One region of the Pseudoduganella sp. genome, then DNA from elsewhere that is predicted to be linked to it. Evidence: predicted binding sites of a transcription regulator. Region 1 holds the regulator's gene; each other region holds the start of a gene.

Region 1 (9,696 bases):
CTGAGCTGCCAATAACTGACGTCGATCCAGCGGCCGAATTTGCGGCCGACTTCCTTGAAGGCGCCGACGGGCTGGAAGCCCATCTTTTCATGCAGGCCCACGCTGGCCTCATTCGGCAGCGCCACGCCGCCGATCACGAGATGCACGCCGCTCTGGCGCAGCAGGTTGAACAAATGCTGGTACAGCTTGCGCGCGTAGCCTTTGCCGCGCGCATCGCGGTGCAGGTAGATCGAGCTTTCAACGGAGAAGCGGTAGGCCGAGCGTTCCTTCCATTTGCTGGCATAGGCGTAGCCGAGGATCTTGCCCTCCTCTTCCAGCACCAGCCAGGGCAGCTTGGAGGAGATCACTTTGGTGATACGGTGCGCCATATCGTCGATGCCGACTTCGGCTTCTTCGAAGGTGATGGTGGTGGTGGCGACGTAGTGGTTGTAGATTGCCGCGACGGCGGCGGCATCGGCCGGGTGGGCTGAGCGGATGGTGGCCATGTGCGCTTGGGTAAAGTGGATGACCCAAGCGTTATTGCAAAATGCGGGCCAGCCACCCGGCCGGCCCGTGCACCAAATCAGGACAGCCAGTGCACCACTTCGATCGTGTGCTGGTCCGGATCGGTGATCATTGTTCCAAAATAGCGCTCATTGACGTCGGGCCGCAGGCCTGGCGTGCGCAGCGAGGTAGCGCCCTGCGCCATGGCGTTGGCGTGGAAGGCGTGGGTCGCCAGCTGCGATGGCGCTTTGATGGCGATGTGCCCGCGCTGGCCGATCAGCGGCGCGTCGCCCTGCGCCGGGTAGATGGCGAAGGCCCAGTGGCCGTCGGCGCCGAAAATGGCCTGGCCTTCGTCCTGGTGCTGCACGCTGTAGCCGAGCGGCTCCAGGCAGGCTTTGTAGAACTCCACGGCGCGCGGCAGGTCGCGGGTGGCGATGGATACGTGGTCAATCATGATGCTCTCTCCTTTCAAACGGCAAGCGCTCATGGTAAGCATCGTTGCTGAGACGATTTCCCGAATTCATTCATGGCAACGGGAATTTTTCTCACGTGCTAGCATGGCCTGTTATGAACACGCTACTTTGGATTCTTGCCGCGCTGGCGACGATCACCATCGTGTGGGCGGTTGCCACGCCCTACCGTCCGGCCACGGCGCAGGTTTTCCCCGACCATACGGAAGACTTTTTCCGCGATCCCGCGAACTTTGTCGGCGTCCCCATCGAACGCATCTTCGCCCAGGTCGGCCGTCCGCTCGACTACGATGACTGGGACTGGGGCCGGCTGGTCTACGATTGGCGCACTGCGCGCAGCCGTATCCGCCTGGTGACGCGGGGCGGCTATGCCATCTGCGTCCAGTTCCTCGACCCTGCCGACAAAAGCCGCTTCGGGACGGAGCTGGAGACCGTTTGGGAAAACAAGGAGTCTTTGCCCTAGCCAAGGCGCACGTTTAACCAAAGCGCCCGCTTTTTGATTTATCATCAAGCCATGGTCTCCCTATTGCTCGCAGCAGCGCTGGGCGCTGCACCTCCTGCACTGGATCCGCTCTGGCAATGCACGGCTGCGCATTACCGCGCCTTCGTGTCGCCGTCGGGTGCGCGAGCGCAGTGGCCAACTGTGCCGAAACTGCCGGAGCATTTGCGCGAGACGCGCCATATCACGCTCTCCACGCCTGGCATCGCGCCGGGCGGCCGGGCGCATATGATGTTTGTCGATAGCGCGGCAAAAGTCGTGTACATCGTGCAGACGTCCGGCCCGGCCGACACCGAAGTGGTATTCGGCCCGCTGCCGCCGGTCGAGTGCCCGCCGGCGTGATCCGCAAGCTGCGCACGTTCCTGCCGCTGCTCGGCGGCATCCTCGCGCTCAGCATCGCGGCGGCAATGCTGTCGCGCTGGCTCGACGCACCGTACCGCACTACCCTGCTCGGCATGATGCTGGCGGCTTACGCCTTGCTCCACGTCTGGCGGCTGTTCCAGCCAGACCTGCGCAGCGAGCGCAAAAAGACGAACGACCGCGTTACGCGGACCGGCCAGCTGCTGGTCAACGGACCGGTGGCGGCGCTGTTGGTGGGGCCTGTGCTGGTCATGCAGGCATTCTTCGCCGTTGAACCGCCGCTACCGCAGTTCGCTGCGCTGGGCGCAGGCTTTGTGCTGGCCTGGTGCTGGTGGTCGCTGGCGGTCCATCGCTGGCGCATCTGGGCGAGGGCTAAGGGCATGTCGGCGGCAGAGGTGCAGCGCTATGGCGAGGCGGCGCGGCTATTGTGGCCGCGCGGGCATTTTTTTGAACGTACTGAATGGGAGAGATGGACTATGCAAACGAGTCCGATGAAGGCTTTTGGCATCGCGACATTGGCGGCACTGGCCTGGTTCACAGGCGTGGTGCTACTGCTGGGCGGCGCCGAGCCTTCACCGGCTGCACATATTGCGGTCGTGGCGCTGCCCTTTATCCTGTGCGGCGCTTTGCAGTACCTGCTTAGCCGCACGGCGCAGCTGACGCGCTTGCGGCGCGGGATCCAGGTGATCGTGGCGGCCTTGCTTGCGCCGACCATCGCCACTTCGGTCCTCTGGTTTGTCATGGTCTTTGTTTTCGGACGCGCAGAGTAACGCCGTGCCGACCATCCTTTCGCATCCTGCCGTGCCGCTGGCGCTTGGCCTGGCGCTTGGCCGGGGGCGGATCTCGCGCAGGCTGCTGGCCGTCGGCATGCTGGCATCCATCGTGCCCGACCTTGACGTTGTCGCTTTCCGGCTTGGCATCGATTATGCGCACCAGTTCGGCCATCGCGGCGCGTCGCATTCGTTGGCGTTTGCCCTGGCGCTGGGCGCCCTGGCTGCGCTGGCCGCGCCGTGGCTGCGGGCGAAGCGCTGGGTCGCCATGGCTTTCGTGGCACTGGCCTGCGTATCGCATCCGCTGCTGGACATGCTGACCACCGGAGGACTGGGCGCGGCGCTGTGGTGGCCGCTCAGCGAGCAAAGGCTTTTCTTCCCGCTGCAGGTGATCCGGGTTTCACCGCTGACGCTGGAGACCTTCTTCGGGCCGCGCGGCCTGGTGGTGCTCCGCTCCGAGCTGCTGTGGGTCTGGCTGCCCTGCCTTGCGACGATGCTGGCCGCCTATGCACTGCGGACACGCCCACCGGCTTTCCACGCCACTCCGCACGGCGTCTTCCAGCCCATCGACAAGGCGCGCGAGGCGACCATTTACGGCGCCACGTTTGTGCTGCTTGTGGCCTGGCATATCGCCGGCGACGGCCGGCTGCTTGGCTCGATAGGAGTGATCGCGGTGATGGGCATGGTGCGCTACTTCCAGCTGCGCCGCAGCGGCCCGGACGGCGCGCCTATCGTGGCGCTGCACGCCGGCGCACTGCTGTTCGCCAATCCAGGCTTCAGGAAATCCGTGGAGCGCATCCCGCTGGCCGCGATCGAGCAAGTGAAAATCTACGGGCCGCACGGCAACCGCTACTACCGCTTCCTGCTGGCGCAGCGCGAGGCGCTGACACTGGCCTTGCTGCAGCATCGCGCTGCGGAGGATGCGGTGGCGAACTTCCTCCAGCAGGCCTTGCCGGGCAAGGTCGTCATTGCGCCGGCGCCCGCCACGTTCTTCGAGCAGGTGCGCGGGGACGCTTAGAGCGTCAGCTTGGTCTCGAACTTGGAGCAGTTCATGGCGAACAGGCTCTTCACGTTGACGACGTTGTGGTGCGAGGTGAATTCACGCCGGGTGAAGTTGCTGTACTCCTCCATCGATTCCACCGTGACGATCAGGTGGAAGTCGAATTCGCCCGCCACTTCGTAGCAGGACATCACTTCCGGCTGCAGCCGCATGCGCTGTTCGAACTGCTTGAGGATATCGGTATTCTGCTTTTCCAGTTCGATCGAGACGAACACCGTCAGCGGGCGTCCTGCCAGCACGCGGTCCACCAGCGCCACGGCCTTCACCAGCACGCCATCGGCGCGCAGCTTCTCGATGCGGCGCTGGCAGGTGGCGACGGAAGAATGCACGCGCTCCGCGATTTCGCGCAGGGGCGTGCTGGCATCGTCTTGCAGGATATTGAGGATGCCGCGGTCGATCCGGTCCAGCTCCCTCATGCCAGGTGGCGCAGCGGGTGCGCCCAGGCCGGCCAGCAAGGCTCGAAGAAGCGCGCCACCATCTCCGGCGTGACCTCGGCCAGCGTGGCGGGATTCCAGCGCGGCTGGTTGTCCTTGTCGATCACCAGCGCGCGCACGCCTTCGAAGATCTCGCCATGCTCGAAGTTGCGGCGCACCAGGTTGCGCTCCATGCGCAGGCAGTCGGCCACGTTCAGCGCGGCGCCGCGCCTGAGCAGCTCGTGCGTCACGCACATCATCAGCGGCGAGCGCAGCTCCATGGCTTTCAGCGACTTCTGCGCAAACGGGCTGCTGTCGCCGCGCAGCGATTCCATGATGGCGGGCACGCTGCCGGCGGCGAAATGGCGATCGATCAGGGCGCGCTGCTTTTCCAGTTCGCTGTCGCCGGCAAAGGCATTGTGCGGGCCGGCGAACACCGCGATCGCATCGCGCAGCGATGTGCCGGGCGTGGACTCGACCAGAGCGGTCAGCGCGGCCAGTTCCGTCTCCGGCACGAAGTAGTCGGCCAGGTCGAGGTAGAGCGCGTCGGCGGCGCCCACGGTCAGGCCGGTCAGGCCCAGCCACATGCCCAGCTGGCCCGGCGCATGCGACAGGAAATGGCTGCCGCCCACGTCCGGGAACAGGCCGATATTCACTTCCGGCATGGCCATCTTGGTACGGCCGGTGACAATGCGCACGCCACAGTCCGGGCCGCCCTGGGCAATGCCCATGCCGCCGCCCATCACCACGCCATCCATCAGCGCCACATAAGACTTGGGGTAGAAATGGATCAAATGGTTCAGCGCATATTCTTCGGTGAAGAAGTCTTCCAGCAGCGCGCTGCCGCCTTGCGGATTGGCACGGCCCACGTCGTGGAAGAAGCGGATGTCGCCGCCGGCGCACAGCGCGCGTTCGCTGCTGCTGCGCACCACCACGGCCGCCACGGCGGGATCGTCGCGCCAGGCCAGCAGGGCCTGCGTCATCGCGCGCACCATGTCGAGGGACAGCGAGTTGAGGGCTTTGGGTCGGTCCAGCGTGATGAAGCCGGTGCCGTTCGTGATCTGGGTGTGGACGTATTCGCTCATGCAAATATTTTAACGCACGACGGGCGCAAAAAAGGGCGCCAATTGCGCCCTTTGGTGTGCTTACACGGCCAGTCCTTTACATGGCGGTGGGTGGTGCTTCGTACGTGTCCGGGAAGTGCTTAATGGCCGCATGGTTATGGTTCTGCACACGGTCTTTGTACTTCATGACCTGGCGATCCAGTTTATCGATCAGGGTGTCGATGGCGGCGTAGAGGTCTTGCGACAGGCTTTCGACGTATACAGTTTTGCCAGACATGCGCAGGTTGATTTCCGCTTTCTGGCGTTTCTCTTTCTCGGTGAGGTTATCTACAGTCAGGATGACAGCAATATCGATTACTTGATCGAAATGGCGCTTGACTCGTTCCAGCTTGTTCTGCACGTATTCGCGGATGGCTGGGGTCACTTCGACATGATGTCCACTGATGGTGAGATTCATACACACTCCTAAAGATGATGTCGCTCTCGAGTTCGTGCACGCCATGGCGCACAGAGGAACCCATGCACTACAAAGATTTGCGGAGGCTTACCGGAGGGATTTTCAACGCTTCTCGATATTTGGCAACAGTCCGTCGCGCAATCACCATGCCTTGTTCTCCCAGCATGTCCGCAATCTTACTGTCGGATAAAGGATTTTTAGGGTCTTCTGCTCCTGTCAATTGCACAATCAGCGCCCGTATCGCAGTCGAGGAAGCCTCACCCCCGGCTTCGGTCGCGACGTGGCTGCCAAAGAAATATTTCAACTCAAACATGCCATGCGGGGTGAGCATATATTTTTGAGTTGTAACACGGGAAATAGTGCTCTCGTGTAGTCCCAGTGTATCAGCTATTTCACGCAACACAAGGGGGCGCATCGCCACCGCGCCGTGGCTGAAAAAATTCTTTTGTCGTTCTACTATCGCTTCCGCCACGCGCAGGATGGTGTCGAAGCGCTGGCGCATATTTTTGATCAGCCACTTGGCTTCCTGCAGCTGGCCGTTCATCTGCGATTCGCTCTTGCCCTGCTTGAGCAGGTTGGCGTACAGCGCGTTCACGCGCAGGCGCGGCACCACGTCGTTGTTCAGGGATACCACCCAGCCGCCGCGGCCCTTCTTCACGATCACGTCCGGCACCACATAGTCCGATTCGCCGCAGTCGAACTCGGCGCCCGGGTGCGGGTTGCACTGGCGGATCACGGCCTGCGCCTCGCGCAAGTCTTCATCGTCGCAGTCGAGCGCTTTCTTCAGCTTGGTGAACTCGCGCTGCGCGAACCAGGCCAGGTGCTTTTCGACAATGGTCAGGGCCATGCGGCGCGTCACCAGCGGCACGCCGGGCATGCGCTTGATTTGCAGCGCCAGGCACTCGGACGCATTGCGCGCGCCCACGCCGGGCGGGTCGAAGCTTTGCAGCAGCACCAGGGTGCAGCGCAGGTCGTCCAGTTCGATTTCCAGCTCGGGCGGCAGGCGCTCGAGGATTTCTTCCAGCGGCTCTTCCAGGTAGCCGTTTTCGTCCAGCGCGTCGATCACCATCTCCATCAGGGCGCGGTCGCGCGGCTCCTGCACGGTGACGCGCATCTGTTCCAGCAGGTGTTCGCGCAGGGTGCAGCCGGAAGCTTCCAGCTGCGGGCGGCTGTCTTCGTCGTCGGCCGACTTGCTGCCGGCGCTGGCGCTCCAGTCGGTGTCGTCGCTGCCGTTGCCGATGCTGTCGCCGTCGCCGGCTTCGTATGCATCGCCTTCGGCGGCGGCGGCGGGGCCATCCGCGCCATCCGGGGCCGGGGCCTCCGGCGTGGCCACGGCATCGTTGCCGGCGCCCTGGCTGATGGCGCCATCGGCCAGCAGGCGCACCGAGTGGTCGAGCGGATCGTCCAGGCGCTCCAGCATCGGGTTGTCGCTGAGCAGCTGCTCCAGTTCCTGGTGCAGCTCCAGCGTCGATAGCTGCAACAGGCGGATCGACTGCTGCAGCTGCGGCGTCAGCGCCAGGTGTTGCGAGGTTCGCAGTTGCAGTGTCTGTTTCATGGCCTTCGCTTACATGCGGAAGTGTTCGCCGAGGTAGACCCGGCGCACGGATTCGTTGGCGATGATATCGTCCGGTCGGCCCGAGGCCAGCACGGCGCCCTGGTTAATGATGTAGGCGCGGTCGCAAATACCAAGGGTCTCACGCACATTATGGTCGGTGATCAGGACACCGATATTGCGCTCCTTCAGGAAACGTACGATACGTTGGATTTCGATCACGGCGATCGGGTCGACGCCGGCAAACGGTTCGTCCAGCAGCACGAAGCGCGGGTTGGTGGCCAGGGCACGCGCGATCTCCACCCGGCGCCGCTCGCCGCCCGAGAGCGACAGGGCCTGGTTTTCGCGCAGCTTTTCAATCTGCAAGTCAGCCAGCAGGGCTTCCAGGCGCTGGTCGATGTCGGCCTTGCTCAATGGCTTGCCGTCGACCTGCTGGATTTCCAGCACGGCGCGGATGTTCTCCTCCACCGTCAGCTTGCGGAACACCGATGCTTCCTGCGGCAGGTAGGAAATGCCCAGGGTGGCGCGCTTGTGGATCGGCAGGCTGGAAACGTCGGTGCCGCCAATGTCGATGGTGCCGGCGTCGGACGCCACCAGGCCCACGATCATATAGAAGGAGGTGGTCTTGCCGGCACCGTTCGGGCCCAGCAGGCCGACCACTTCGCCGCAATCGACTTGCAGCGACACGTCGTGCACCACCTGGCGCTTGCCGTAGGATTTCTGGAGGCCGCGCACGACCAGCGTGCTGGCGCAGGTATTCGCTTCCATGCTTATTTTTTCTCTTGCGTTGCAGGCGGGGTTGCCGGAGGTTCGGTGCGCGAAGGCTGGATCACCATGGTGCCGCGGCCGCCGCCCGGCTTGCTTTCGCCGGTGGCGCTGTTGCGCACGCTGAAGAACTCCTTGCGGCTGTCGTAGGAGATGAATTCGCCCTGCACTTCGTCGTTCTGCTTGCCGCCTTCAATGCGGCGGATCGAGGCCTTGCTGAACATCTTCACCATCTCGGCCTGCTCGTCGTACTCGATGCGTTCAGCATCGCCTTCCACCCACAGGTCGCCGGCGCCGTCGCGCTTCTGGCGGAAAGTGGCTTTCTTGCCTTCGCCGAACAGGGTGACGTGCTTGTAGCCTTCCGGCGTCTGCTTGACGAAGGCGCGCTGCGCCGTCATCGCCAGCGTGCCGCGCGTCAGCGTCACGCCCCCGGACAGGATGGTGACCTGCTTGACGTCGTCGATATCGAGCGCGCCATAGCTGATGTTCATCGGTTTGTAGGAGTCGGCCTTTTCCGCCAACGCCGGGGCCGCGAGCCCCAGCAGCAGGGCTGCCGACAACAGTAATCGTTTCATAGTCTTTCCTTGTTTATTGTGCCCGCGGCGGCAGCACCAGCGTGCCGTTGCCTTCCAGGTGTATCTGGCGCGTCGCATTGTTGGCGCGCATGCTGTTCGCGGTGGCGACCGAGTCGCCCAGTTTCATTTTCACCGGCCGGTCGGTTTCCATGCGGTCTTCGTCCGGGAAGATCACCAGCTTCTCCGTGGCCAGGTGCAGCGACTGCGCCTGCGGCGAGGCCGCGCGGTCGATGCTGACCTTGCCGTTCAGGGTGATACGGCTGTTGGCCTCGTCCACCCGCGCCGTATTCGCCAGCATGTCCAGCGGCGGCGTCTCACCCGACAGGCTGCGCACGCGCGGCTTGTCGATCTCCGACGAATCGTCGATCGGGCGGTGGGTCAGCTTGTCGCCGGCGATGATGTAGCTCGGCTTGCCCTCCTTCGACATGCGCACGAAGGAGAAGTTCTCGATGATGTAATCCGGCTCATTCAGGCGCATATCGGCCTGCATGTCCTCGTCCGCGCGGTTCATCAGCTCCAGCAGGTAGAAGCTGCCAAGCGCCGCCACCAGCACCAGGATCATGCCGATGGAAAGGCGGAAGCGGTGGGCGATCCTCTGGTTACGCATGCTCCGCCCCGATCAAGCCAGGAACTGCGCCATCACGCGCTCGTAATTGCCGGTGGCGCGCAGCACGAATTCGCACGCCTCGCGCACGGCGCCGCGGCCGCCGGCCGCTTCGGTGATGTAATGGGCGCGCGCATGCACTTCCGGGCGGCCGTTCGGCACGCTCACGGCAAAGCCGGCGCGGCTCAAGATCGGCAGGTCGACCACGTCGTCGCCGATGAAGGCGACCTGCTCTTCGGTGATGCCGATCTGCTCCAGCATCGCCTTGAACGGGGTCAGCTTGTCGTGCCCGCCCTGGTGCACGTATTCGATGCCAAGGTCCTTGGCGCGCGCCAGCACGATCGGCGTGCGCCGCGCGGAAATGATGGCGGTCTTGATGCCCGCTTCCTGCAGCAGCTTGATGCCCAGGCCGTCGTGCACATTGAAGGTCTTGACCTGCTCGCCTTCGGCGCCGTAGGTCAGGCTGCCGTCGGTCAGCACGCCGTCCACGTCGAAGATGAACAGGCGCACCTTGGCGGCGCGGGCGACGAGTTCTTCGTGTGACAGGGCCATCAGATCACCTTGGCGCGCGTCAGGTCGTGGATATGCAGGGCGCCCACCAGCACGCCGGCATCGTCCACCACC
Region 2 (9,696 bases), on a different contig from region 1:
GCTGCCGCCGCCATTATTGGCGGCGCTGCGGCGGCTGGTGGCGGAATCGGCGAGGTGATGAGCACCATGAGCTGGGCGCCGAAGGAAGAAGTGGGCAACATCACCACCACGGGTTCGCCGAATGTGTACACCAACGGCCTGCGTGCCATCCGCGCCCACCTTGACACGGCCAAGTGCGATAAACACACCGATACGGAGAAGGTGGCGACCGGCAGCGGTAAGGTGTTCATCAACGGCTGGCCGGCCGCGCGCGTGGATGACAAGACGACCTGTAGCGCGACGATCACCAAAGGTTCACCGAATGTGAATATCGGTGGCGATACGGTGCAGACGGATGATATCCACGCCGAAGACCTGGTGCCGACCTGGGTGCACGTAGCGCTGTTCGTTGTCGGTGCGGGGGCGGCAGTCGTACTGGCAGGCCCTGTCGTTGCTGCCGGCGGGCTGGCAGGCGGCATCCTTGGTGGGATGGGTGGCGGCTGGGTCGGTGGCAAGATATTCGGCGAAGGTTCGGACGGCCAAAAATGGTCGATGCTGGGTGGCGGCTTGCTTGGCGGGTTCCTGGGCGCCAAGGGCGCCGGCCTCTGGAAGCCGACATCCGTCTCGCCAAAGGCGGCAGGGCCAGGGGACGATGTACACCCGAATGCGGACGTGGGCCGAAATCCCTTTACCGGTACAGGCTTGCCCAGGAATACGGACCGCCTGCTGCTGAACCAGGGGCAGCAGCCAACTTGCGGCCAGAACTCGATGGCCATGATCATGGATACCCTCGGCAAGCCGGTCGAAGTCGGCGCGCTGATCGGCCGGGTACCGCCGGCCGGGGGCGGTACTACCATGCCAAGAATGGTTTCGTTGTTCCGCAGTGAGGACGTCAAAGCAATGGCATGGACTGGCCGCAATGTGAATGATGTAGCAAAATATACGTCGAAAGGCGTGCCAATCATGGCGGTGATTGCGGATAACCCCAAGGCCAATCCCCCGGGCTTCCTGCACTACGTTGTGGTTGACGGTGTCACCACGCGGAATGGCGTACGTGTTGTGGCGATCCGCGATCCGCACGGCAAGCAGTACTTCCAGCCCGTCAGCAAGTTTGAACAGCATTTCACCGGCGAGGTCATCGTGCCGCGAAACGTCAGTGTCCCAAGGAGAAAATAGTGAGTTTGTACCTGCATATTGATTTGCCGAAGAATCTCATTTCGGAAGAAATGACCCGGCAAAAAAACATCCCATGCTTTTGCAAGGTAGCAAAGGAATTCGAGATCGAGTTTCTTGATCCATTGCCTGAAGCGACAGGGATAGTTCAGGGCTGGGACTGGAAGCTGCTCCACGAACGGGTTATTTCGGGTGTTGGCGGCATGTACACCCACTACACATTCGGCATGGTGACGCTGGAAGCTGCCCAGCCGGGCGCTTACAAGATCATCGACCTTTCCATGTTCGACACAAACTTTGGCTGGTGTCCAGTGCTTCAGGATGGCGAGTATAGCCCTCCAGGCAAGTTCTACGACGATGACGAAGAGGACGATATTGGGCGCTAAACCCGTCAACGGCTTTCGTTTGCCACCGGGTACTGATGCCGCTGGCTGGCGCACCTCAGCATGGACGTGAACAAATACGACAAGCTTCTACAAGGCGTGAGGCAATTCGATAATTATTGGTCGGATATCGGGATCGATGACGCCATTGCATTGCTGGAGGATTTTTCCGACGAGGACTGGACTGGGCTGGAGAAGATACTGCTCGAACGGCCGCCGCTGTGGCAGGTAGCGTGTGCAGAAGCGCTCAGCGAGATCAGCGATACAAAGCGCGCATTCGCCATCTCACTCACGCTGCTGCAAGCCGGCACACGGGATGTACAGATAGCCGCGCTAGATACCATTCATGCACTCGCCGTATCCGGCGTGGTCATCGCCGAAAGTAGCCCGCGACTTCGCATTGCTATCGAAACGGCCAGGGTCGGCGCCGGCGCGGCTGATGTACGCATGCTGGATGCGCTTGATCAACGATTGCAATGAGCCTGTGCTTGCATTTGTAGAAATCTGGAGAGACAAGAAATGCACCCGGCCGGCTGGCCGGGTGCCCTTGCTTACTCGGCTGGCACGCGCACCCAGCCCTCCATCAGGACCCGCGCGCTGCGGCTCATGATGGCTTTCTTTACGCTCCACTCGCCGTTTTCCTGCGTTGCCTGGGCGCCCACGCGCAGCGTGCCGGATGGATGGCCGAAGCGCACCGCTTCGCGCTCGCCGCCGCCGGCCGCCAGGTTGACCAGCGTGCCCGGAATGGCGGCTGCCGTGCCGATGGCGACGGCGGCGGTGCCCATCATGGCGTGGTGCAGCTTGCCCATCGAGAGCGCGCGCACCAGCAGGTCGATCTCGCCGGCCGCCACCTGCTTGCCGCTGGAAGATGCATAGCCGGCCGGCGGCGCGACGAAGGCCACCTTGGGCGTGTGCTGGCGCGTGGCCGCTTCGCCCACGTCCTTGATCAGGCCCATACGCAGCGCGCCATACGCGCGGATGGTCTCGAACTTCGCCAGCGCGGCGGCATCGCCGTTGATGGCTTCCTGCAGCTCGGTGCCGGTGTAGCCGATAGCGTCGGCATTGACGAAGATGGTCGGGATGCCGGCGTTGATCATGGTCGCCTTCAGGGTGCCGATGCCCGGCACTTCCAGCTCGTCCACCAGGTTCCCGGTCGGGAACATTGAGCCGCCCGCGCCCTCTTCTTCGGCCGCCGGGTCCATGAACTCCAGCTGCACTTCGGCCGCCGGGAAGGTCACGCCATCCAGCTCGAAATCGCCGGTCTCCTGCACCTCGCCGTTCGACATCGGGATGTGGGCGATGATGGTCTTGCCGATATTGGCCTGCCAGATGCGCACCACGGCCATGCCGTCGCGCGGCACGCGGGCCGGGGCCACCAGGCCGCCGCTGATGGCGAACGCGCCGACGGCAGCCGACAGGTTGCCGCAGTTGCCGCTCCAGTCGACGAAGGCCTTGTCGATGCTGACCTGGCCGAACAGGTAGTCCACGTCGTGGTCTGGACGGTTGGAGGCCGACAGGATCACCGTCTTGCTGGTGCTCGACGTGGCGCCGCCCATGCCGTCGATCTGCTTTCCGTACGGGTCGGGGCTGCCGATCACGCGCAGCAGCAGCTTGTCGCGCGCCGCGCCCGGCACCTGGGCCGCTTCGGGCAGGTCCTGCAGCCGGAAGAACACGCCCTTGCTGGTGCCGCCGCGCATATAGGTGGCGGGAATCTTGATTTGCGGTTTGTGGGCCATGGTTACGCTGCCTTTGCCGATTCCAGGAAGTCCTGCGCGAAGCGCTGCAGCACGCCGCCCGCCTCGTAGATCGACACGTCTTCCGACGAGTCGAGGCGGCAGGTCACCGGCACTTCCACGCGCTCGCCATTCTTGCGGTGGATTACCAGGGTCAGCGTGGCGCGCGGTGCGCGCTGGCCGATCACGTCGTAGGTCTCGGTGCCGTCCAGGCCCAGGGTCAGGCGGTTCACGCCCGGCTTGAACTCCAGCGGCAGCACGCCCATGCCCACCAGGTTGGTGCGGTGGATGCGCTCGAAACCTTCGGCCACAATCGCTTCCACGCCAGCCAGGCGCACGCCTTTGGCGGCCCAGTCGCGCGAGGAACCCTGGCCGTAGTCGGCGCCGGCAATCACGATCAGCGGCTGCTTGCGCTCCATATAGGTCTCGATGGCTTCCCACATGCGGGTAACCTGGCCTTCCGGCTCGATGCGGGCCAGCGAACCGGCCTTGATGCTGCCGTCCGCGTTGCGCACCATCTCGTTCTTCAGCGTCGGGTTGGCGAAGGTGGCGCGCTGCGCGGTCAGGTGGTCGCCGCGATGGGTGGCGTAGGAGTTGAAGTCCTCTTCCGGCAGGCCCATCTTGTGCAGGTATTCGCCTGCTGCGGAGTCCATCATGATCGCGTTGGACGGCGACAGGTGGTCGGTGGTGATGTTATCGCCCAGCAGCGCCAGCGGACGCATGCCTTTCAGCGTGCGCTCGCCTGCCAGCGCGCCTTCCCAGTACGGCGGGCGGCGGATGTAGGTCGATTGCGGGCGCCAGTCGTACAGCGGCTCGGCGCGTTCGCCGGCGTCCTCGCTGCGCGCGAACATCGGGATGTAGACCTTGCGGAAGTGGTCCGGCTTGACGCTGGCGGCCACGATGGCGTCGATCTCTTCATCGCTCGGCCACAGGTCCTTCAGGGTCACCGGCTTGCCGGCTGCGTCATGGCCCAGCACGTCCTTCTCGATATCGAAGCGGATGGTGCCGGCGATGGCGTAGGCCACCACCAGCGGCGGCGAGGCCAGGAAGGCTTGCTTGGCGTACGGGTGGATGCGGCCGTCGAAGTTGCGGTTGCCCGACAGGACGGCGGTGGCGTACAGGTCGCGCTCGATGATCTCCTTCTGGATCGCCGGATCGAGCGCGCCGGACATGCCGTTGCAGGAAGTGCAGGCATAGGCCACCACGCCGAAGCCCAGCTTTTCCAGCTCAGGCATCAGGCCCGCTTCTTCCAGGTACAGCGTGACGGCTTTCGAGCCGGGCGCGAGCGAAGACTTGACCCACGGCTTGCGCAGCAGGCCGGCCTTGTTCGCATTGCGCGCCAGCAGGCCGGCGGCGATCATATTACGCGGGTTGTTGGTGTTGGTGCAGCTGGTGATGGCGGCAATGATCACGGCGCCATCCGGCATCTTGCCCGGTTCGTTTTCCACCACGCCGGAGATGCCGCGCGCGGCCAGCTCGCTGGTCGGCACGCGCTTGTGCGGGTTGGATGGGCCGGCGATATTGCGCACCACGCTCGACAGGTCGAACTTCAGCACGCGCTCGTACTCCACCTTGGCCAGGTCGTCCGACCACAGGCCGGTGTGCTTGGCGTAGGTTTCCACCAGCGCCACCAGCTCGTCGTCGCGGCCGGTCAGCTTCAGGTACTTGATGGTCTGCGCGTCGATGGAGAACATCGCGGCGGTGGCGCCGAACTCCGGGGCCATATTGGAGATGGTGGCACGGTCGCCCAGCGTCAGCGCGCTGGCGCCTTCGCCGTAGAACTCCAGGTAGGCCGACACCACTTTTTCCTTGCGCAGGAACTCGGTCAGCGCCAGCACGATGTCGGTGGCGGTGATGCCCGGCTGCGGCTTGCCGGTCAGCTCAACGCCGACGATGTCCGGCAGGCGCATCCAGGATGCGCGGCCCAGCATCACGGTTTCCGCTTCCAGGCCGCCGACGCCGATGGCGATCACGCCCAGCGCGTCCACCATCGGGGTGTGCGAGTCGGTGCCGACCAGGGTGTCGGGATAGGCCACGCCGTCCGTCACCTGGATCACCGGCGACATGCGCTCCAGGTTGATCTGGTGCAGGATGCCGTTGCCCGGCGGGATCACGTCGACGTTCCGGAAAGCCTTCTTGGTCCAGTTGATGAAGTCGAAGCGGTCTTCGTTGCGGCGGTCTTCAATGGCGCGGTTCTTGGCGAAAGCGTCCGGGTCAAAACCACCGCATTCCACCGCCAGCGAGTGGTCCACTACCAGCTGGGTCGGCACCACAGGGTTGACCAGGGCGGGATCGCCGCCCTGCTCCGCGATGGCGTCGCGCAGGCCGGCCAGGTCCACCAGGGCGGTCTGGCCCAGGATGTCGTGGCACACCACGCGCGCCGGGAACCATGGGAAGTCGAGGTCGCGCTTGCGCTCGATCAGCTGCTGCAGCGAGGCGGTCAACGTGGCTGGATCGCAGCGGCGCACCAGGTTCTCCGCCAGCACGCGCGAGGTGTACGGCAGCGTGGCGTAGGCGCCTGGCTTGATCGCATCGACCGCTTCGCGCGCGTCGAAGTAATCCAGCCTCGTGCCTGGGAGTTGTTTGCGATATTGGCTGTTCATGATTACTTGCGGTCCTTCAGTGGTACAAAGGCCAGGTCCTCGGGGCCGACGTAGTTGGCGCTTGGACGGATGATCTTGTTGTCGATACGCTGCTCGATCACGTGCGCCGCCCAGCCGGAGGTGCGGGAGATCACGAACAGAGGGGTGAACATGGCGGTCGGCACGCCCATCATGTGGTAGGAGACGGCGGAGAACCAGTCCAGGTTCGGGAACATCTTCTTGATTTCCCACATGACCGATTCCAGGCGCTCGGCGATGTCGAACATCTTCATCGAGCCGGCTTCCTGCGACAGCTTGCGCGCCACTTCCTTGATCACCACGTTGCGCGGGTCGGAGATGGTGTAGACAGGGTGGCCGAAGCCGATCACCACTTCCTTGTTGGCGACGCGGTTGCGGATGTCGGCTTCCGCCTCATCGGCGTTCTCGTAGCGCTGCTGGATGTCCAGCGCCACTTCGTTGGCGCCGCCGTGCTTCGGACCGCGCAGCGCGCCAATCGCGCCGGTGATGGCGGAGTGGATGTCGGAACCGGTGCCGGAAATCACGCGGCTGGTGAAGGTGGAAGCGTTGAACTCGTGCTCGGCGTACAGGATCAGCGAGGTGTGCATCGCGCGCACCCAGCTCTCGGACGGCTTCTCGCCATGCAGCAGGTGCAGGAAGTGGCCGCCGATGGTGTCGTCGTCGGTCTCCACGTCGATGCGCTTGCCGTTGTGGCTGAAGTGGTACCAGTACAGCAGCATGGAGCCGAAGGAGGCCATCAGGCGGTCGGCGATATCGCGCGCGCCGGCGATATTGTGGTCGTCCTTCTCCGGCAGGCAGCAGCCCAGCACGGACACGCCGGTGCGCATCACGTCCATCGGGTGGGCCGAGGCAGGCAGCGCTTCCAGCGCCAGCTTCACGCCTTGCGGCAGGCCGCGCAGGGACTTCAGCTTCTTCTTGTAGCCTTTCAGCTCCGCGATGTTCGGCAGCTTGCCGTGCACCAGCAGGTAAGCGATTTCTTCGAACTCGCAGGTATTGGCCACATCCAGGATATCGTAGCCGCGGTAGTGCAGGTCATTGCCGGTCTTGCCGACGGAGCACAGCGCGGTATTGCCGGCTGCAACGCCGGACAGGGCAACGGACTTCTTAGGTTTGAATGCTGGGGCTTGTTCGGTCATGTTAGTCTCTCCTCAATATATTCGATGACCCCGGAAGGTCAGGGTCAGACCCTTGGGTCTGACCCAGGTTTACCGGGTTTTACTTCTTAGCAGCCGCGAACAGCGCATCCAGCTTCTGTTCGAAGTCGTGATAGTTGATGCGTTCATACAGCTCGGCGCGGGTCTGCATGGTGTCGACCACGTTCTGCTGCGTGCCATCGCGACGGATCGCGGTATACACGTTCTCCGCCGCCTTATTCATGGCGCGGAAAGCAGACAGCGGATACAGCACCAGCCCCACATCGGCGGACTTGAGCTGCTCCACCGTGAACAGCGGCGTCGAGCCGAACTCGGTGATATTGGCCAGGATCGGCACCTTCACCGCAGCCGCGAACTGCTTATACATATCCAGCGAAATCATCGCCTCCGGGAAGATCATATCGGCGCCCGCCTCCACGCAAGCCACCGCACGCTCGATGGCCGCATCCAGGCCTTCCACCGCCAGCGCATCGGTGCGCGCCATGATCACGAAGTTCTCGTCGGTGCGCGCGTCCACGGCCGCCTTGATACGGTCCACCATCTCACCCTTGGTGACGATTTCCTTGCCCGGACGGTGGCCGCAACGCTTGGCGCCCACCTGGTCCTCGATATGCATGGCCGCCGCGCCGAACTTGATCATCGACTTCACGGTGCGCGCCACATTGAAGGCGGAAGCGCCGAAGCCGGTATCCACGTCCACCAGCAGCGGCAGGTCGCACACATCGGTGATGCGGCGCACATCGGTCAGCACGTCGTCCAGGTTGGAGATGCCCAGGTCCGGCAGCCCCAGGGAACCGGCAGCCACACCGCCACCCGAGAGGTAAATCGCCTTGAAACCGGCGCGCTTGGCCAGCAGGGCGTGGTTGGCATTGATCGCGCCCACCACCTGCAGTGGGGATTCTTCTTGCACGGCCTTGCGGAAGGCGGCGCCGGCGGAGTATTGGCTCATGGTGTCCTTTCAGAAACAGGTTGTTTGCCGCCTTTACTGCAAACGCCGTGCCAGCCAGCCCTGGCGTGCAAAATCAAGCACTTGCAACACGTGCGCCAGAGTATAATGTTTCAGATTGAAACACTGAAACGTTTCAGGCGAAACATGCGACATTCCACACCCCTGCCCTTCGACCCTGCCGACAAGCCTGTCATCTGGACGGTTTCCGTCTCGCGCCTGTCCGAGCTGTTCCGCGACATCACGCTCGAATACGACGCCCTGGCCGACATCGAACCGATCAACCTCGGTTTCGACGAAGCCGCGCGCCACATCCGCGAGCGGCTGGCGACTGAACGCTGCGACGCCGTGATCGCGGCCGGCTCCAACGCCGCCTACCTGAAAGGCCGCCTGTCCGTGCCGGTGGTGATCGCCAAGGCCAGCGGCTTCGATTTCATGCAGGCGCTGGCACGCGCACGCAAGGTGTCGGACCGCATCGGCGTGATCACCTACCAGGAAGACATGCCGGCGCTGGCCGAATTCGCCGCCACCTTCGGCGTGCCGATCGCCCAGCGCACCTACGCCACGGAAGAAGATGCGCGGGCCCAGATCAACGAGCTGAAAGCCGCCGGCGTCAAAGCCATCGTCGGCGCCGGCCTGATCACCGACCTCGCCGAGGAAGCCGGGCTGACCGGCGTCTTCGTCTACTCCGCCGCCTCGATCCGCCAGGCCTTTGACGATGCGCTGGAAATGGCGCGCCTGGCGCAACTGGAAACGGGCCGCAACCGGCGCCCGGTGGTGGCCGACACGCTGCGCGCCAAGCATGGCCTGGCCGACCTGCGCGGCGAATCCGAAGCCATGGAACGCGTGCGGCAAGCCGTGGTCCTGTATGCGAAATCGCCCGCCACGGTGCTGATCCAGGGCGAGACCGGCTGCGGCAAGGAGCTGGTGGCGCAAGCCATCCACCGCGAATCGCCGCGCACCCTGGGCGGCGCCAACCGGCCTTTCGTGGCGGTCAACTGCGGCGCCATCGCCGAATCGCTGCTCGAGTCGGAACTGTTCGGCCACGAGGAAGGCGCCTTCACCGGCGCCCGGCGCGGCGGCCATGCCGGCCTGTTCGAGGCGGCCAACCGCGGCACCCTGTTCCTGGACGAAATCGGCGAAATGCCGCTGCCCCTGCAAACGCGCCTGCTGCGCGTGCTGGAGGAGCGCGAAGTGGTGCGGGTCGGCGGCACCCGCCCGATTCCCGTCAACGTGCGCATCATCAGCGCCACCCACTGCGACCTGGAAGCGCGCGTGCGCGAGGGCCGCTTCCGTGCCGACCTGTTCTACCGCCTGGCCGTGCTGCGCCTGGCGCTGCCGCCGCTGCGCGAGCGGCCGACCGATATCCTGCCGCTGGCCGAATGGTCGCTGCGCACGGCCCTGGCCAGCCTGGGCGCGCGCGCCCACCCCAACCTGGCGGCGGAGCTGGCGGCCTGCGCCCCGCTCCTGCTGCGCTACGACTGGCCGGGCAATGTGCGCGAGCTGCGCAACCTGACCGAGCGGCTGGCCCTGTTCCTGGCCGCCGAACCGCTGCAGGCGCTGACGCCGAATTTCGTTGCCGGGGTAGCGCCGGAACTGGCCGCCGCGCCGGCGCTGGCGCTGCCGCTGCCGGGCCGCATCGCGCCTGCCGCCGCGCCCGCCGCAGGGCAGCCCGCCCCCGCCCTGCGCGAAACCGCGCGCGAAGTG
Region 3 (9,696 bases), on a different contig from region 1:
GGTCTCGATGGCGCGCAGCACGGTGGCGCGCGGCGTCACATAGTGCGAACCCGGGTAGACGGTGAAGCGCGGGATCTTTTGCTTGACCTTGCCGGTCAGCGGGTCGAACAGCTGGATGCTTTCCAGTTCGTCGTCGAACATTTCCAGGCGCACCGCCAGGTCGGCGTGTTCGGCCGGGAAGATGTCGATGGTGTCGCCACGCACGCGGAAGGTGCCGCGGCCGAAGTCCATTTCGTTGCGCGTGTACTGCATCTGGATCAGGCGCGCGATCACGTCGCGCTGTGAGACGCGGTCCTTGGCGCGCAAGGTCAGGATCATCTGGTGGTATTCGTTCGGGTTACCGATACCGTAGATGGCCGAGACGGTGGCCACGATCACCACGTCGCGCCGCTCCATCAGCGATTTGGTGCAGGACAGGCGCATTTGCTCGATGTGCTCATTGATGGACGAGTCCTTTTCAATGAACAGGTCGCGCTGCGGCACATAGGCTTCCGGCTGGTAGTAGTCGTAGTAGGAAACGAAGTATTCGACCGCGTTTTCCGGGAAGAACTCACGGAATTCGGAATACAGCTGCGCCGCCAGCGTCTTGTTCGGCGCGAACACAATGGCCGGGCGGCCCATGCGTGCGATCACGTTGGCCATGGTGTAGGTCTTGCCCGAGCCGGTCACGCCCAGCAAGGTCTGGAACGACAGGCCGTCCTCGATCCCCTCGCACAAGCCGTCGATAGCGGTGGGCTGGTCGCCGGCAGGCGGGAAGGGCTGGTGCAGGCGGTACGGCGAGTCCGGGAAAGTGATGACAGTCGGCGCCGCAGCGCCGGAATTTTGCGAATCAGACATGAATGCAGACCTTTGATAGAATATGCGATTGTCGGTGGCCCTGACCGGATATTCTTCGGGTGCCGGCAAGCTTCTGCATCGCCCCGCTCCCAAACGTAAATAATCTAATCATGACGAACCCTTCCGTTTTCAGCGCCATCGAAATGGCCCCGCGCGACCCGATCCTCGGCATCACCGAAGCCTTTAATGCAGACACTAACCCAGCGAAGATTAACCTGGGCGTAGGCGTCTATTATGACGACAATGGCAAAGTGCCGCTGCTCAAGTGCGTAGAAAAAGCGGAAGCAATCCTGATCGAACAGCACGCCCCGCGTACCTACCTGCCGATCGAAGGCCTGGCTGCTTACGACAAGGCTGTGCAAGAGCTGGTATTTGGCGCCGACAGCGCCGTAATTCAAGAGAAGCGTGCCGTGACCGTGCAGGCTCTGGGCGGCACCGGTGCCCTGAAGCTGGGCGCTGACTTCCTGAAGCGTTTTTCCCCGAATTCCGAGGTTTACATCAGCAACCCAAGCTGGGAGAACCACCGCGCGCTGTTCGAAAGCGCCGGCTTCAAGGTCAACAACTACGCCTACTACGACGAAACCACCCACGGCGTGAACTTCCCGGCCATGCTGGCTGCGCTGAAAGCCATGCCGCGCGGCGCCATCGTGGTGCTGCACGCCTGCTGCCACAATCCGACCGGCGCCGACCTGACCCAGGCGCAATGGGATGAGGTGATTGCTGCCGTGGTCGCGGGCGGCCTGGTGCCGTTCCTGGATATGGCCTACCAGGGCTTCGGCGCCGGCATCGCGGAAGATGGCGCCGTGGTGCGCCGCTTCGCCGCCACCGGCGTGGCGCTGCTGGTGTCGAACTCCTTCTCCAAATCCTTCTCGCTGTACGGCGAGCGTGTGGGCGCCCTGAGCGTGGTGGCGGCATCGGCCGACGAAGCGGCGCGCCTGCTGTCGCAGCTGAAGCGCGTGGTGCGCACCAACTACTCCAACCCACCGATCCACGGCGGCAAGGTCATTGCAACCGCGCTGTCCACCCCGGAACTGCGCCAGCTGTGGGAAGACGAACTGGCCGGCATGCGCGTGCGAATCAAGGAAATGCGCGAAGCCTTCGTGCAGAAGCTGAAAGCCAAGGCCCCGGGCCATGACTTCGACTTCGTGCGTGAACAGGTTGGCATGTTCTCCTACTCCGGCCTGACCAAAGAGCAGGTGGCCAAGCTGCGCGAACAGTCGATCTACGCGGTGGATACTGGCCGTATCTGCGTGGCGGCACTGAATTCGAAGAATATCGATGTAGTAGTTGACGCCATCGCCAAGGTTCTGTAATATCTTGGTCTCTGATCGCAACGCGGTCAGAAATGATCCCTGATAGCTCAGTCGGTAGAGCGACGGACTGTTAATCCGCAGGTCCCTGGTTCGAGTCCAGGTCGGGGAGCCAGAATATAGAAAAGCCCAACCACCACCGGTTGGGCTTTTTGTTTTTCACGGCGCATAAACAGTTGAAGTGTCGGAAAACTTTACAGTCCTGCGGGCAAGGTGTTTTGCCTATCGGAATAAGTAGTTGATTTCATTCACTATTGGCCTGTGAGTTTTTGGTTGGCATGATGTTTGCTTCTTGGTTAACTTTCAAAATGTAACCATGGAATCACGCATGCAAGTCCAAAAGTTTCTTCGCACCATCACTTTCTTCGCAGCTTTCGCTGCCGCCAGCCTGGCCCAGGCAGGCGTAGTGACCATCCACTCGAGCGCCAACAGCATTGGCGGCGGCACTGCGCTGAACACCGGCATCGAACTGGAAGCCGGCCAGCACATGAATATTTCGGTCGATCCATCCCAGCTCTGGAATTTTAGCCATGGCAACGCCGGCTACTTCAGCAACGCTGATGGCAAGGACGGCTGGTACATGCAGGTGCAGAACGCGGACGGCAGCGATTTCAATGCCCGTATCGGTAGCCTGGTTGGCAAAATCGGCGACGGCAACTACTTCACCATCGGCACCAAGTTCGATGGCTATGCCAACGCCAGCGGCAAGCTGAACCTGTACTACTGGGATTCCGATGCATGGAACAACGTCGGCCAAGTCAACGCCAGCGTGAACGTACCTGAGCCAGGCTCGATCGTTCTGCTCGGCCTGGGCCTGCTGGCGCTGGCACGCACCCGCCGCCGCGCCTGATCCGGCGGCCTCTTGCAAAAGCCCAACCGTTGCCGGTTGGGCTTTTTTACGTCTGCCGCGCGCCCGCCTTGCAGCAGCACCAGGCGGGTCACGCGGCCATCCGCGCCGTGTTCAAAGCGGATATCTGCCTCCATCACCCTGGCAAGAAGCAGCTGCCCCGTTTGCGGGAAAATCTCGGCTGGTTCCTGGCCCGTGGCCTGGGCAAAGTACTTGCCATCCTGGGCCGAGATCGCGGGGATGAAGCCAGGCGCCAGTCCGTAGCGGCCGGTGCAGGGGGGGGCGCACGCCGGGGCGCCCACGCCACCACAGGGTGCTGCTACGGATTGCCGGCGCCGATAAGCGGGTAGGGCGTTTCCGGCCCCGAGCCCGTGACCACCATGCTGTCCACTTTCCCTCCCTGCGTTTTCCTGAAGCGAACTTCCACCAAGGTATTGGGGATGAAGAAGGCGTCGCTCGCATAAGGCGTGATTTCGTGGCGATCCCCGCCGGTCTGCTGCATATACAGCCGCTTGCCTTCGCGGATGACCTGGCGATTGGTCTTGCTGTCCACCATGTAGGTGCCAACCATGGCGTCGAGTGCCTGTTCGCTCAACTGGATTGCCTCGCGCTCGGGGAAGGGCTTGCCGATGGCCATGGCGGCGACCTTGTGGGCAACGAAATCGGCATCGGCGATGCCGTCGTCGCTATTGGTCAGTACGGCGACAAAGACGCGCTCCTCGGGCAGGCGAATCGCATGGGTGGCAAAGCCGTTGATGCCGCCGCCGTGTTCAATCGCGGTGCTGCCGCGCAGGGTGGTGATTTCCCAGCCATAGCCATAGCCGGTCGCGTTGCCGTTGGCCAGCACGTAGGGTGTGAATGCGCGCTGCCAGCTTCGCTCCTGCAGCAGGCGGGACTGGCTGATGGCCTGGTCCCAGCGGGCCAGGTCGTCGACGGTGGAGACCAGCGAGCCGGCGGCATAGGGTTGGGTCATGCTGAGCGGCGCGGCGGGGCCAAACTTGCCTTCTTCATGGCTGTGGCCGCTGGCCTGGACGACCGCGTTGCGCTGGTGGCCTTCATAAGCGGTGTGCCGCATGCCCAGCGGTGTGAAGATGTGCTGGGCAAGGAAACTGGCATAAGTCTGCCCCGACACCCGTTCGATGATGGCGCCGAGCAGGAAATAGCCTGAATTATTGTAGGCAAACTGTTCGCCCGGCGCGAATTCGAGCGGCATGTCTTTAAAGCTGGCGATCATCTCGTCCACCGTCATGTCCCTGGCCATATTGCCCAGGTAGCTGAGTTGTTCGGTGTAGCAGGGGATGCCGGAGGTATGCGTCAGCAAATGCTCGATGGTGATGCGTTTGCCTTTGTCCGGGAAAGCGGGCAGGTATTGGCGGATGTCGTCACTGGTCTCGAGTTTGCCTTGCTCGGCCAGCAGCAGGATGGCGGCGGCAGTGAATTGCTTGGTGATGGAACCGAGACGGAAGGCCATGTCCGGGGTGGCCGGCTTGTGGGTCGCAAAATCGGCCAGGCCGTAGCCTTGGCGGAACACCGTCTGGCCGTCTATGGCAACGATGATGGCGGCGCCAGGCGCGTCGTCCTGGAACAGCGGACGGACGCTTGCGTCGACCATGCTGCCCAGGCGGGCAGCGAATGCCGGCAGCGCAGCGGTGGCGGGAAGAGTGGCGTGATGGGGCGGCATGGTGAACCTCGTTGTTTGCAAAATCGCAACATAACGATAGCAGATTGTCTTTTAGGCAGGCTTAAGAAAAGCTAAAGCATGCAAATTCATGCAAATTCTTCAATATTCCACTTCCAAGTCTTGCATGAATGACCAAGAATACGGTCATTCAGTTACTTTTTGGAAAGGTTGTCATGAATTTCGGCGAAAAGCTCAAGCAATTGCGTACCGAGCGCGGGCAGACGCAGCCGCAGTTTGCGGAAGCACTCGGGATCGAACAGTCCTATCTTTCGAAACTGGAAAACGATAAGTCGGTGCCATCGGCGGAGATGTTTTCCACCATTGTCGCCGGCCTCGGCATGGATGCGGCGAGCTTCCTGAAAGACCTGCACCAGGAGGTATTGGAGACGACTTTGCGCCATATCCCGGCAGTTGCCCAGTTCACAACCCAGGCCGTGGCCCAGCAGGCCGACCACTCGCGCCGCTGGCTGGTCGGCTCGGCGCTGGCCTGGATTCTCGGGTTTGCGCTGATGCTGGCGGCCAACGACGGCATCTTCTTCCCGAACCGGGTGTATCACTACACGTCGCCCGGCGTGATCCAGGCGGGCGAGGCGGAGAACATCTTCGACACCTTCGAAGAGATCCTCAGCTTGCGCCAGACCGCCAACCTCATCACACGCGAAGAGTTTGCCAAAACCATGGCCGACTTCAAGGCGCAGCGCGTACGCCCAATGAATGTCGAGACGACCGAGAACCGCGGCCAGTTTTACTTCGCCAGGGCGGACGGTGGCCAGCGCCGCTTCAGCCTGGTCCGTTATGAACACGTTGCCGCCACCGGCAACCGCATCCTGCAGTTTATCGGCGCCGTCATTTTCGCTGCCGGCTTCGTCGGGATGTTCACCGAATGGCGCTTGCGCCGCCTGAAAAACAAACGCAAAACCCCCTGACCACTATAAAGAGGAGATTCATATGTCGCAGATCCGCACCTTCCTGTCCGGCGCCACCACCATGGCAGCCGCCCTGGCCGCCGTGTTTGCCCTGACTGCCGCCAAGACTGAAAAGAAGGAGACTTTTGACGAAATTACGGTTGGACGCATCAATATCGTCGAGCCGGACGGCACCAAGCGCATCGTCATTTCGAACAAGGCCCAGTTCCCAGGCGACTTCAAGGAAGGCAAAGAGGGCGCGCGGCCGGATCGGCGTTCCTTCGCTGGCATGCTGTTCATTAATGAGGAAGGCACGGAAAACGGCGGCCTGATCCAGAAGGGCAGCATCACGGCCGATGGCAAAGTGTCGTCCGGCCTGTCGCTGACGTTCGACCGTTTCCGCCAGGACCAGACCCTGCAACTGCTCACCAACGACAGCGCGGCCCACCAGATGACCGGCATCAAGATCAACGACGTGCCGAACTTCAAGGTCAGCTCGCTGGAGGATGTGACGCGTTTCACCGAGGAGGCGCGCAAGCTGCCTGAGGCGGAGCGCGAGGCCTTCTACAACAAGCTCAACGACGAAGGCCGCCTGAGTGCCAACCGCATCTGGCTGGGCAACACGCGCGACAAAGGTTCGTCGCTGCAGCTGAAGGATGCCAAAGGCCGCGTGCGCATGATGCTGCTGGTGTCGGCGGACGGCAAATCGCAGATCCAGATGCTGGACGAACACGGCAAAGTGGTGAAATCAATCGAATCCGCAACCGTCAATTAAGCGCCCGCCGCAGCTTGCCGCCCGCCGCGCCTGCGCCCGGCGGCCCACGCCCGCGCCACCGAAAGGCGCAAAGTGTTAAAAACGCATTGGACTGCCATCCGCCTGCTGTGGCGGCAACAGCATATTGCCACTTTACATTTTTGCTTTTGCCACGGGATAAGTTATTCTTTGGATATTCCGGCTTTTTTGTGGCCTGGACGATCAATTGCGGAGCTATTTTTATAATGATTACAAAAGAAGAGCGGGTGGTGTACGGTACCGAAGACCTGCTGACAACCCTTTGCTCATCGGTCACGCGGGTGCTGAACGTGGCATCGCAAAGCCGGATCACGTATTCGGCCATGGTCCAGCGTATTACCAAAATCGGACTGAAACCTGATATCGGCTGCTTCGTGCTGTTCGATGGCGGCTTTACCGGCCTGGTAGTACTGAACTTCTCGGCCGAAGCGGCCATGGAAATCTACGAGCGCTACATGCTGAGCATGGGCATGCCGAAGTCCGAGCTGGCCAGCTCCTTCACGTCCGACGAAGTGTCGAACATCATGGGCGAGCTGATGAACCAGATCGTGGGCGACTTCACCGGTAAAGTACGCAGCGAGCTGCACACCAACATTACCCAGAACCAGCCGAAAATGCTGGTGCTGAACAAGCAGGTGATGCTGAGCGTGGATACCCCGCTGGACCGCCCGGAAATGCGCCGCGTGTCCTTCTTCACCGAACGCAACAACATCTTCTACCTGGAACTGGCGATCGACCGCACCGAGTTTATTAAACTGCACGATTTTGAGAAGTCGGAAGATATCGATCCGGATGCGCTGCTGGAGCGCGAGCAGGCCGCCAAGCCAGCGGATGCGCCAGCCGAAGCGATCTCGTCGGACGACGCCGATGAGCTGCTGAAGTCCCTTGGCATGTAAGATACAGAGGGGTTTGCAAATTTTGGAACGGCAGATATAATATTGCCTCTTTTCCCTGATAGCTCAGTCGGTAGAGCGACGGACTGTTAATCCGCAGGTCCCTGGTTCGAGTCCAGGTCGGGGAGCCAGAATACTGAAAAGCCCAGCCTTTACCGGTTGGGCTTTTTGCATTGCGAGGTAGGAAAATGGAAAACAGCGATCAGCGCTATATGGTCCAGCAGGACAAAATCAAGGAACCGAACAAGCCGCCGGTGTTTGCGCGGGTCATGCGCAGCAAGGAGGGCGTGTTTGAAGGCGTCTCCTTCATCAAGAACAAGGAAAAGGCTTCCATCCTGACGATGGCGCAAGCAAAAGAAGCGGTGGCATGGGCGGTGAAGAAGAAATCGGCTGCCCATGAGTACGCGACGAAAATTATCCCGGCCGATCAATAAACTGGGAATTGCAATTCGCGGAGTTGGCCGCTATACTCACGCCTCTTTTCCCTGATAGCTCAGTCGGTAGAGCGACGGACTGTTAATCCGCAGGTCCCTGGTTCGAGTCCAGGTCGGGGAGCCAGAATTCTGCAGCATGCCAAGAACCCAGCCCTAACCCGGTTGGGTTTTTTGCATTTTGGGGGCGAGGCCGTCGGCAGGCAGGCGTGGCAGGGGCTACCGCTTCCATTCGTCAGGGCGGCGTCAACCTACTCGCATGCTAGAATGGCCGTCGATTGGAGTAAAGCATGGCTAAGAAAAAAGAAGAGTTGGATCCTGAAACGCTGGAACTGATCCAGTGGTGTATCGAAGTGGAAGGTTTCCTGGTCAAGGGCGGCGCCACGGTGGAGCAGGCGCAGGACCATATTGAAGAACAGATTGAGTGGTTCACGGACCTGTTCTACGACGGTTTAACGCCGGAAGAAGCCGCTAAAGAAGCCTTGGCATAAGGTTTCGTCGCAAATCGTTTGCAAGGCAGGCGCCGCAGAGGCGAAAATGCTTGCCATGCAGACAATCCTCCCATTTTCCCGATTCCCCTTGCGGCGCATGGCCATTGACGGCCTGTATGTCGCCCTGTTCAACGTCATGTGCGCGGTGCTGATCACCTATGTGTTCGGCAGCGGCCGCATGTTCGGCGTCAATCTCGTCGTTTCCATGTGCATCGGCTTGTCCACCTGGCTGCTGATCGACCTGGCGCGCTTCTCGTTATGGGGCGAGCAGGGGAAAACCAACTGGCTGCTGTTCCTGCCGGTGCTGGCGGGCGGGATCGTTGCCGGCGTGTTTGTCGGTTCACACCTGGCGGCCTGGCTGCTTGGGTTCAAAGTCAACATCATGGGTTCGCTCAGTGGCCAGCGCGGTGTCAGCGCTTTGCTGTTCACGGTGTTCGCGACCGGGGTGGCGACCTTGTTCTTCGCCGGGCGGGACCGGCTGCTGCAGGCGCGCGCCGAGGCGGCGATGGAGAAGGCGCGGGCGGAGGCAGTCCAGCGCCAGGCCTTGCAGGCGCAGTTGCAGCGGCTGCAGGCGCAGATCGAGCCGCATATGCTGTTCAATACCCTGGCCAACCTGCAGGGGCTGATTGCGCTGGATCCGGCGCGCGCGCAGGCCATGCTGGACCAGTTGATCACCTACCTGCGTGCGACCCTGAGCGCGGCGCGGGCCGAGCGCACGACGCTGGGGCAGGAGTTTGCGCTGCTCGATGCTTACCTGGGCTTGATGTCGGTGCGCATGGGAGCGCGCTTGAGCTACGGGCTGGATATGCCGGATGCCTTGCGCAATCTGGAGCTGCCGCCGATGCTGCTGCAGCCGCTGGTGGAGAACGCCATCGCGCACGGACTGGAGCCGAATGTGGCGGGTGGCCATGTGCAGGTGTCGGCACGCGCGCTGGATGGTGCGCTTGAACTGCTGGTGTCCGACACGGGGCGCGGGCTGGATGCCGGTCCGGGCAAGCCGGGCACGGGGCTCGGCCTGGCCAATATCCGCGAGCGCTTGCGTGGCCTGTACGGCGAGCGTGCTTCCTTTTCCCTCGATGCCGCGCCACAGGGCGCGGTGGCCCGCATCGTTTTGCCTGCTTGATTATGACGACTGTACTGATTGCTGAAGACGAACCTATCCTGGCTGCCACGCTGGCGGCGGCATTGCAGCGCCAGTGGCCCGGCCTGGACATCGTTGCCAATTGCGGCAACGGCATCGAGGCGCTTCAGCAGGCGCTGGCTTTGCAGCCGGAGGTGCTGTTCCTCGATATCAAAATGCCGGGCAAGTCCGGCCTGGAAGTGGCGGAGGAGCTGGCGGAGGCCTGGCCCGGCCCGGCGCCGTTCCCGCAAATTGTGTTCGTGACTGCTTACGACGAGTTCGCGGTGCAGGCATTCGAGCGCGAGGCGGCGGACTATGTGTTGAAGCCCGTTAGCGATGCCCGCCTGGCGCGCACGGTGGCGCGTCTGCAGCAGCGGTTGCAGGACAA

What was found. Region 1 encodes sigma-54, which starts transcription at its own class of promoters, with help from an activator protein. Its sites were predicted from a motif close to TGGCANGNAANCTGCTTT; they were not measured.
Region 2: a site for sigma-54 is predicted at 8,028-8,045, ahead of prpB (methylisocitrate lyase). Genes of this name have one in related genera too.
Region 3: a site for sigma-54 is predicted at 2,422-2,439, ahead of ACE3TQ_RS19540 (PEP-CTERM sorting domain-containing protein). Genes of this name have one in related genera too.

What each region holds. Positions count from the first base shown of each region.
Region 1 is NZ_JAYSCO010000009.1:19,360-29,055, forward strand. Features, by position in the region: gene ACE3TQ_RS06360 (arsinothricin resistance N-acetyltransferase ArsN1 family B) at 1-485, opposite strand, end outside; gene ACE3TQ_RS06365 (VOC family protein) at 563-937, opposite strand; gene ACE3TQ_RS06370 (hypothetical protein) at 1,051-1,416, shown strand; gene ACE3TQ_RS06375 (hypothetical protein) at 1,468-1,794, shown strand; gene ACE3TQ_RS06380 (hypothetical protein) at 1,791-2,582, shown strand; gene ACE3TQ_RS06385 (metal-dependent hydrolase) at 2,587-3,600, shown strand; gene ACE3TQ_RS06390 (Lrp/AsnC family transcriptional regulator) at 3,597-4,058, opposite strand; gene ACE3TQ_RS06395 (enoyl-CoA hydratase/isomerase family protein) at 4,055-5,140, opposite strand; gene hpf (ribosome hibernation-promoting factor, HPF/YfiA family) at 5,217-5,576, opposite strand; gene ACE3TQ_RS06405 (RNA polymerase factor sigma-54) at 5,644-7,131, opposite strand; gene lptB (LPS export ABC transporter ATP-binding protein) at 7,141-7,896, opposite strand; gene lptA (lipopolysaccharide transport periplasmic protein LptA) at 7,899-8,468, opposite strand; gene lptC (LPS export ABC transporter periplasmic protein LptC) at 8,482-9,075, opposite strand; gene ACE3TQ_RS06425 (KdsC family phosphatase) at 9,088-9,624, opposite strand; gene ACE3TQ_RS06430 (SIS domain-containing protein) at 9,624-9,696, opposite strand, start outside.
Region 2 is NZ_JAYSCO010000063.1:13,042-22,737, forward strand. Features, by position in the region: gene ACE3TQ_RS22325 (PAAR domain-containing protein) at 1-1,155, shown strand, start outside; gene ACE3TQ_RS22330 (hypothetical protein) at 1,155-1,538, shown strand; gene ACE3TQ_RS22335 (hypothetical protein) at 1,599-2,015, shown strand; gene prpF (2-methylaconitate cis-trans isomerase PrpF) at 2,087-3,271, opposite strand; gene acnD (Fe/S-dependent 2-methylisocitrate dehydratase AcnD) at 3,274-5,871, opposite strand; gene prpC (2-methylcitrate synthase) at 5,874-7,025, opposite strand; gene prpB (methylisocitrate lyase) at 7,105-7,992, opposite strand; gene prpR (propionate catabolism operon regulatory protein PrpR) at 8,137-9,696, shown strand, end outside.
Region 3 is NZ_JAYSCO010000048.1:837-10,532, forward strand. Features, by position in the region: partial or broken gene uvrB (excinuclease ABC subunit UvrB) at 1-837, opposite strand, end outside; gene ACE3TQ_RS19530 (aromatic amino acid transaminase) at 948-2,150, shown strand; tRNA gene ACE3TQ_RS19535 (tRNA-Asn) at 2,187-2,262, shown strand; gene ACE3TQ_RS19540 (PEP-CTERM sorting domain-containing protein) at 2,476-2,997, shown strand; gene ACE3TQ_RS19545 (serine hydrolase domain-containing protein) at 3,314-4,675, opposite strand; gene ACE3TQ_RS19550 (helix-turn-helix domain-containing protein) at 4,804-5,601, shown strand; gene ACE3TQ_RS19555 (hypothetical protein) at 5,624-6,355, shown strand; gene ACE3TQ_RS19560 (DUF3334 family protein) at 6,580-7,269, shown strand; tRNA gene ACE3TQ_RS19565 (tRNA-Asn) at 7,322-7,397, shown strand; gene ACE3TQ_RS19570 (hypothetical protein) at 7,455-7,700, shown strand; tRNA gene ACE3TQ_RS19575 (tRNA-Asn) at 7,749-7,824, shown strand; gene ACE3TQ_RS19580 (hypothetical protein) at 7,988-8,188, shown strand; gene ACE3TQ_RS19585 (sensor histidine kinase) at 8,244-9,311, shown strand; gene ACE3TQ_RS19590 (LytR/AlgR family response regulator transcription factor) at 9,314-9,696, shown strand, end outside.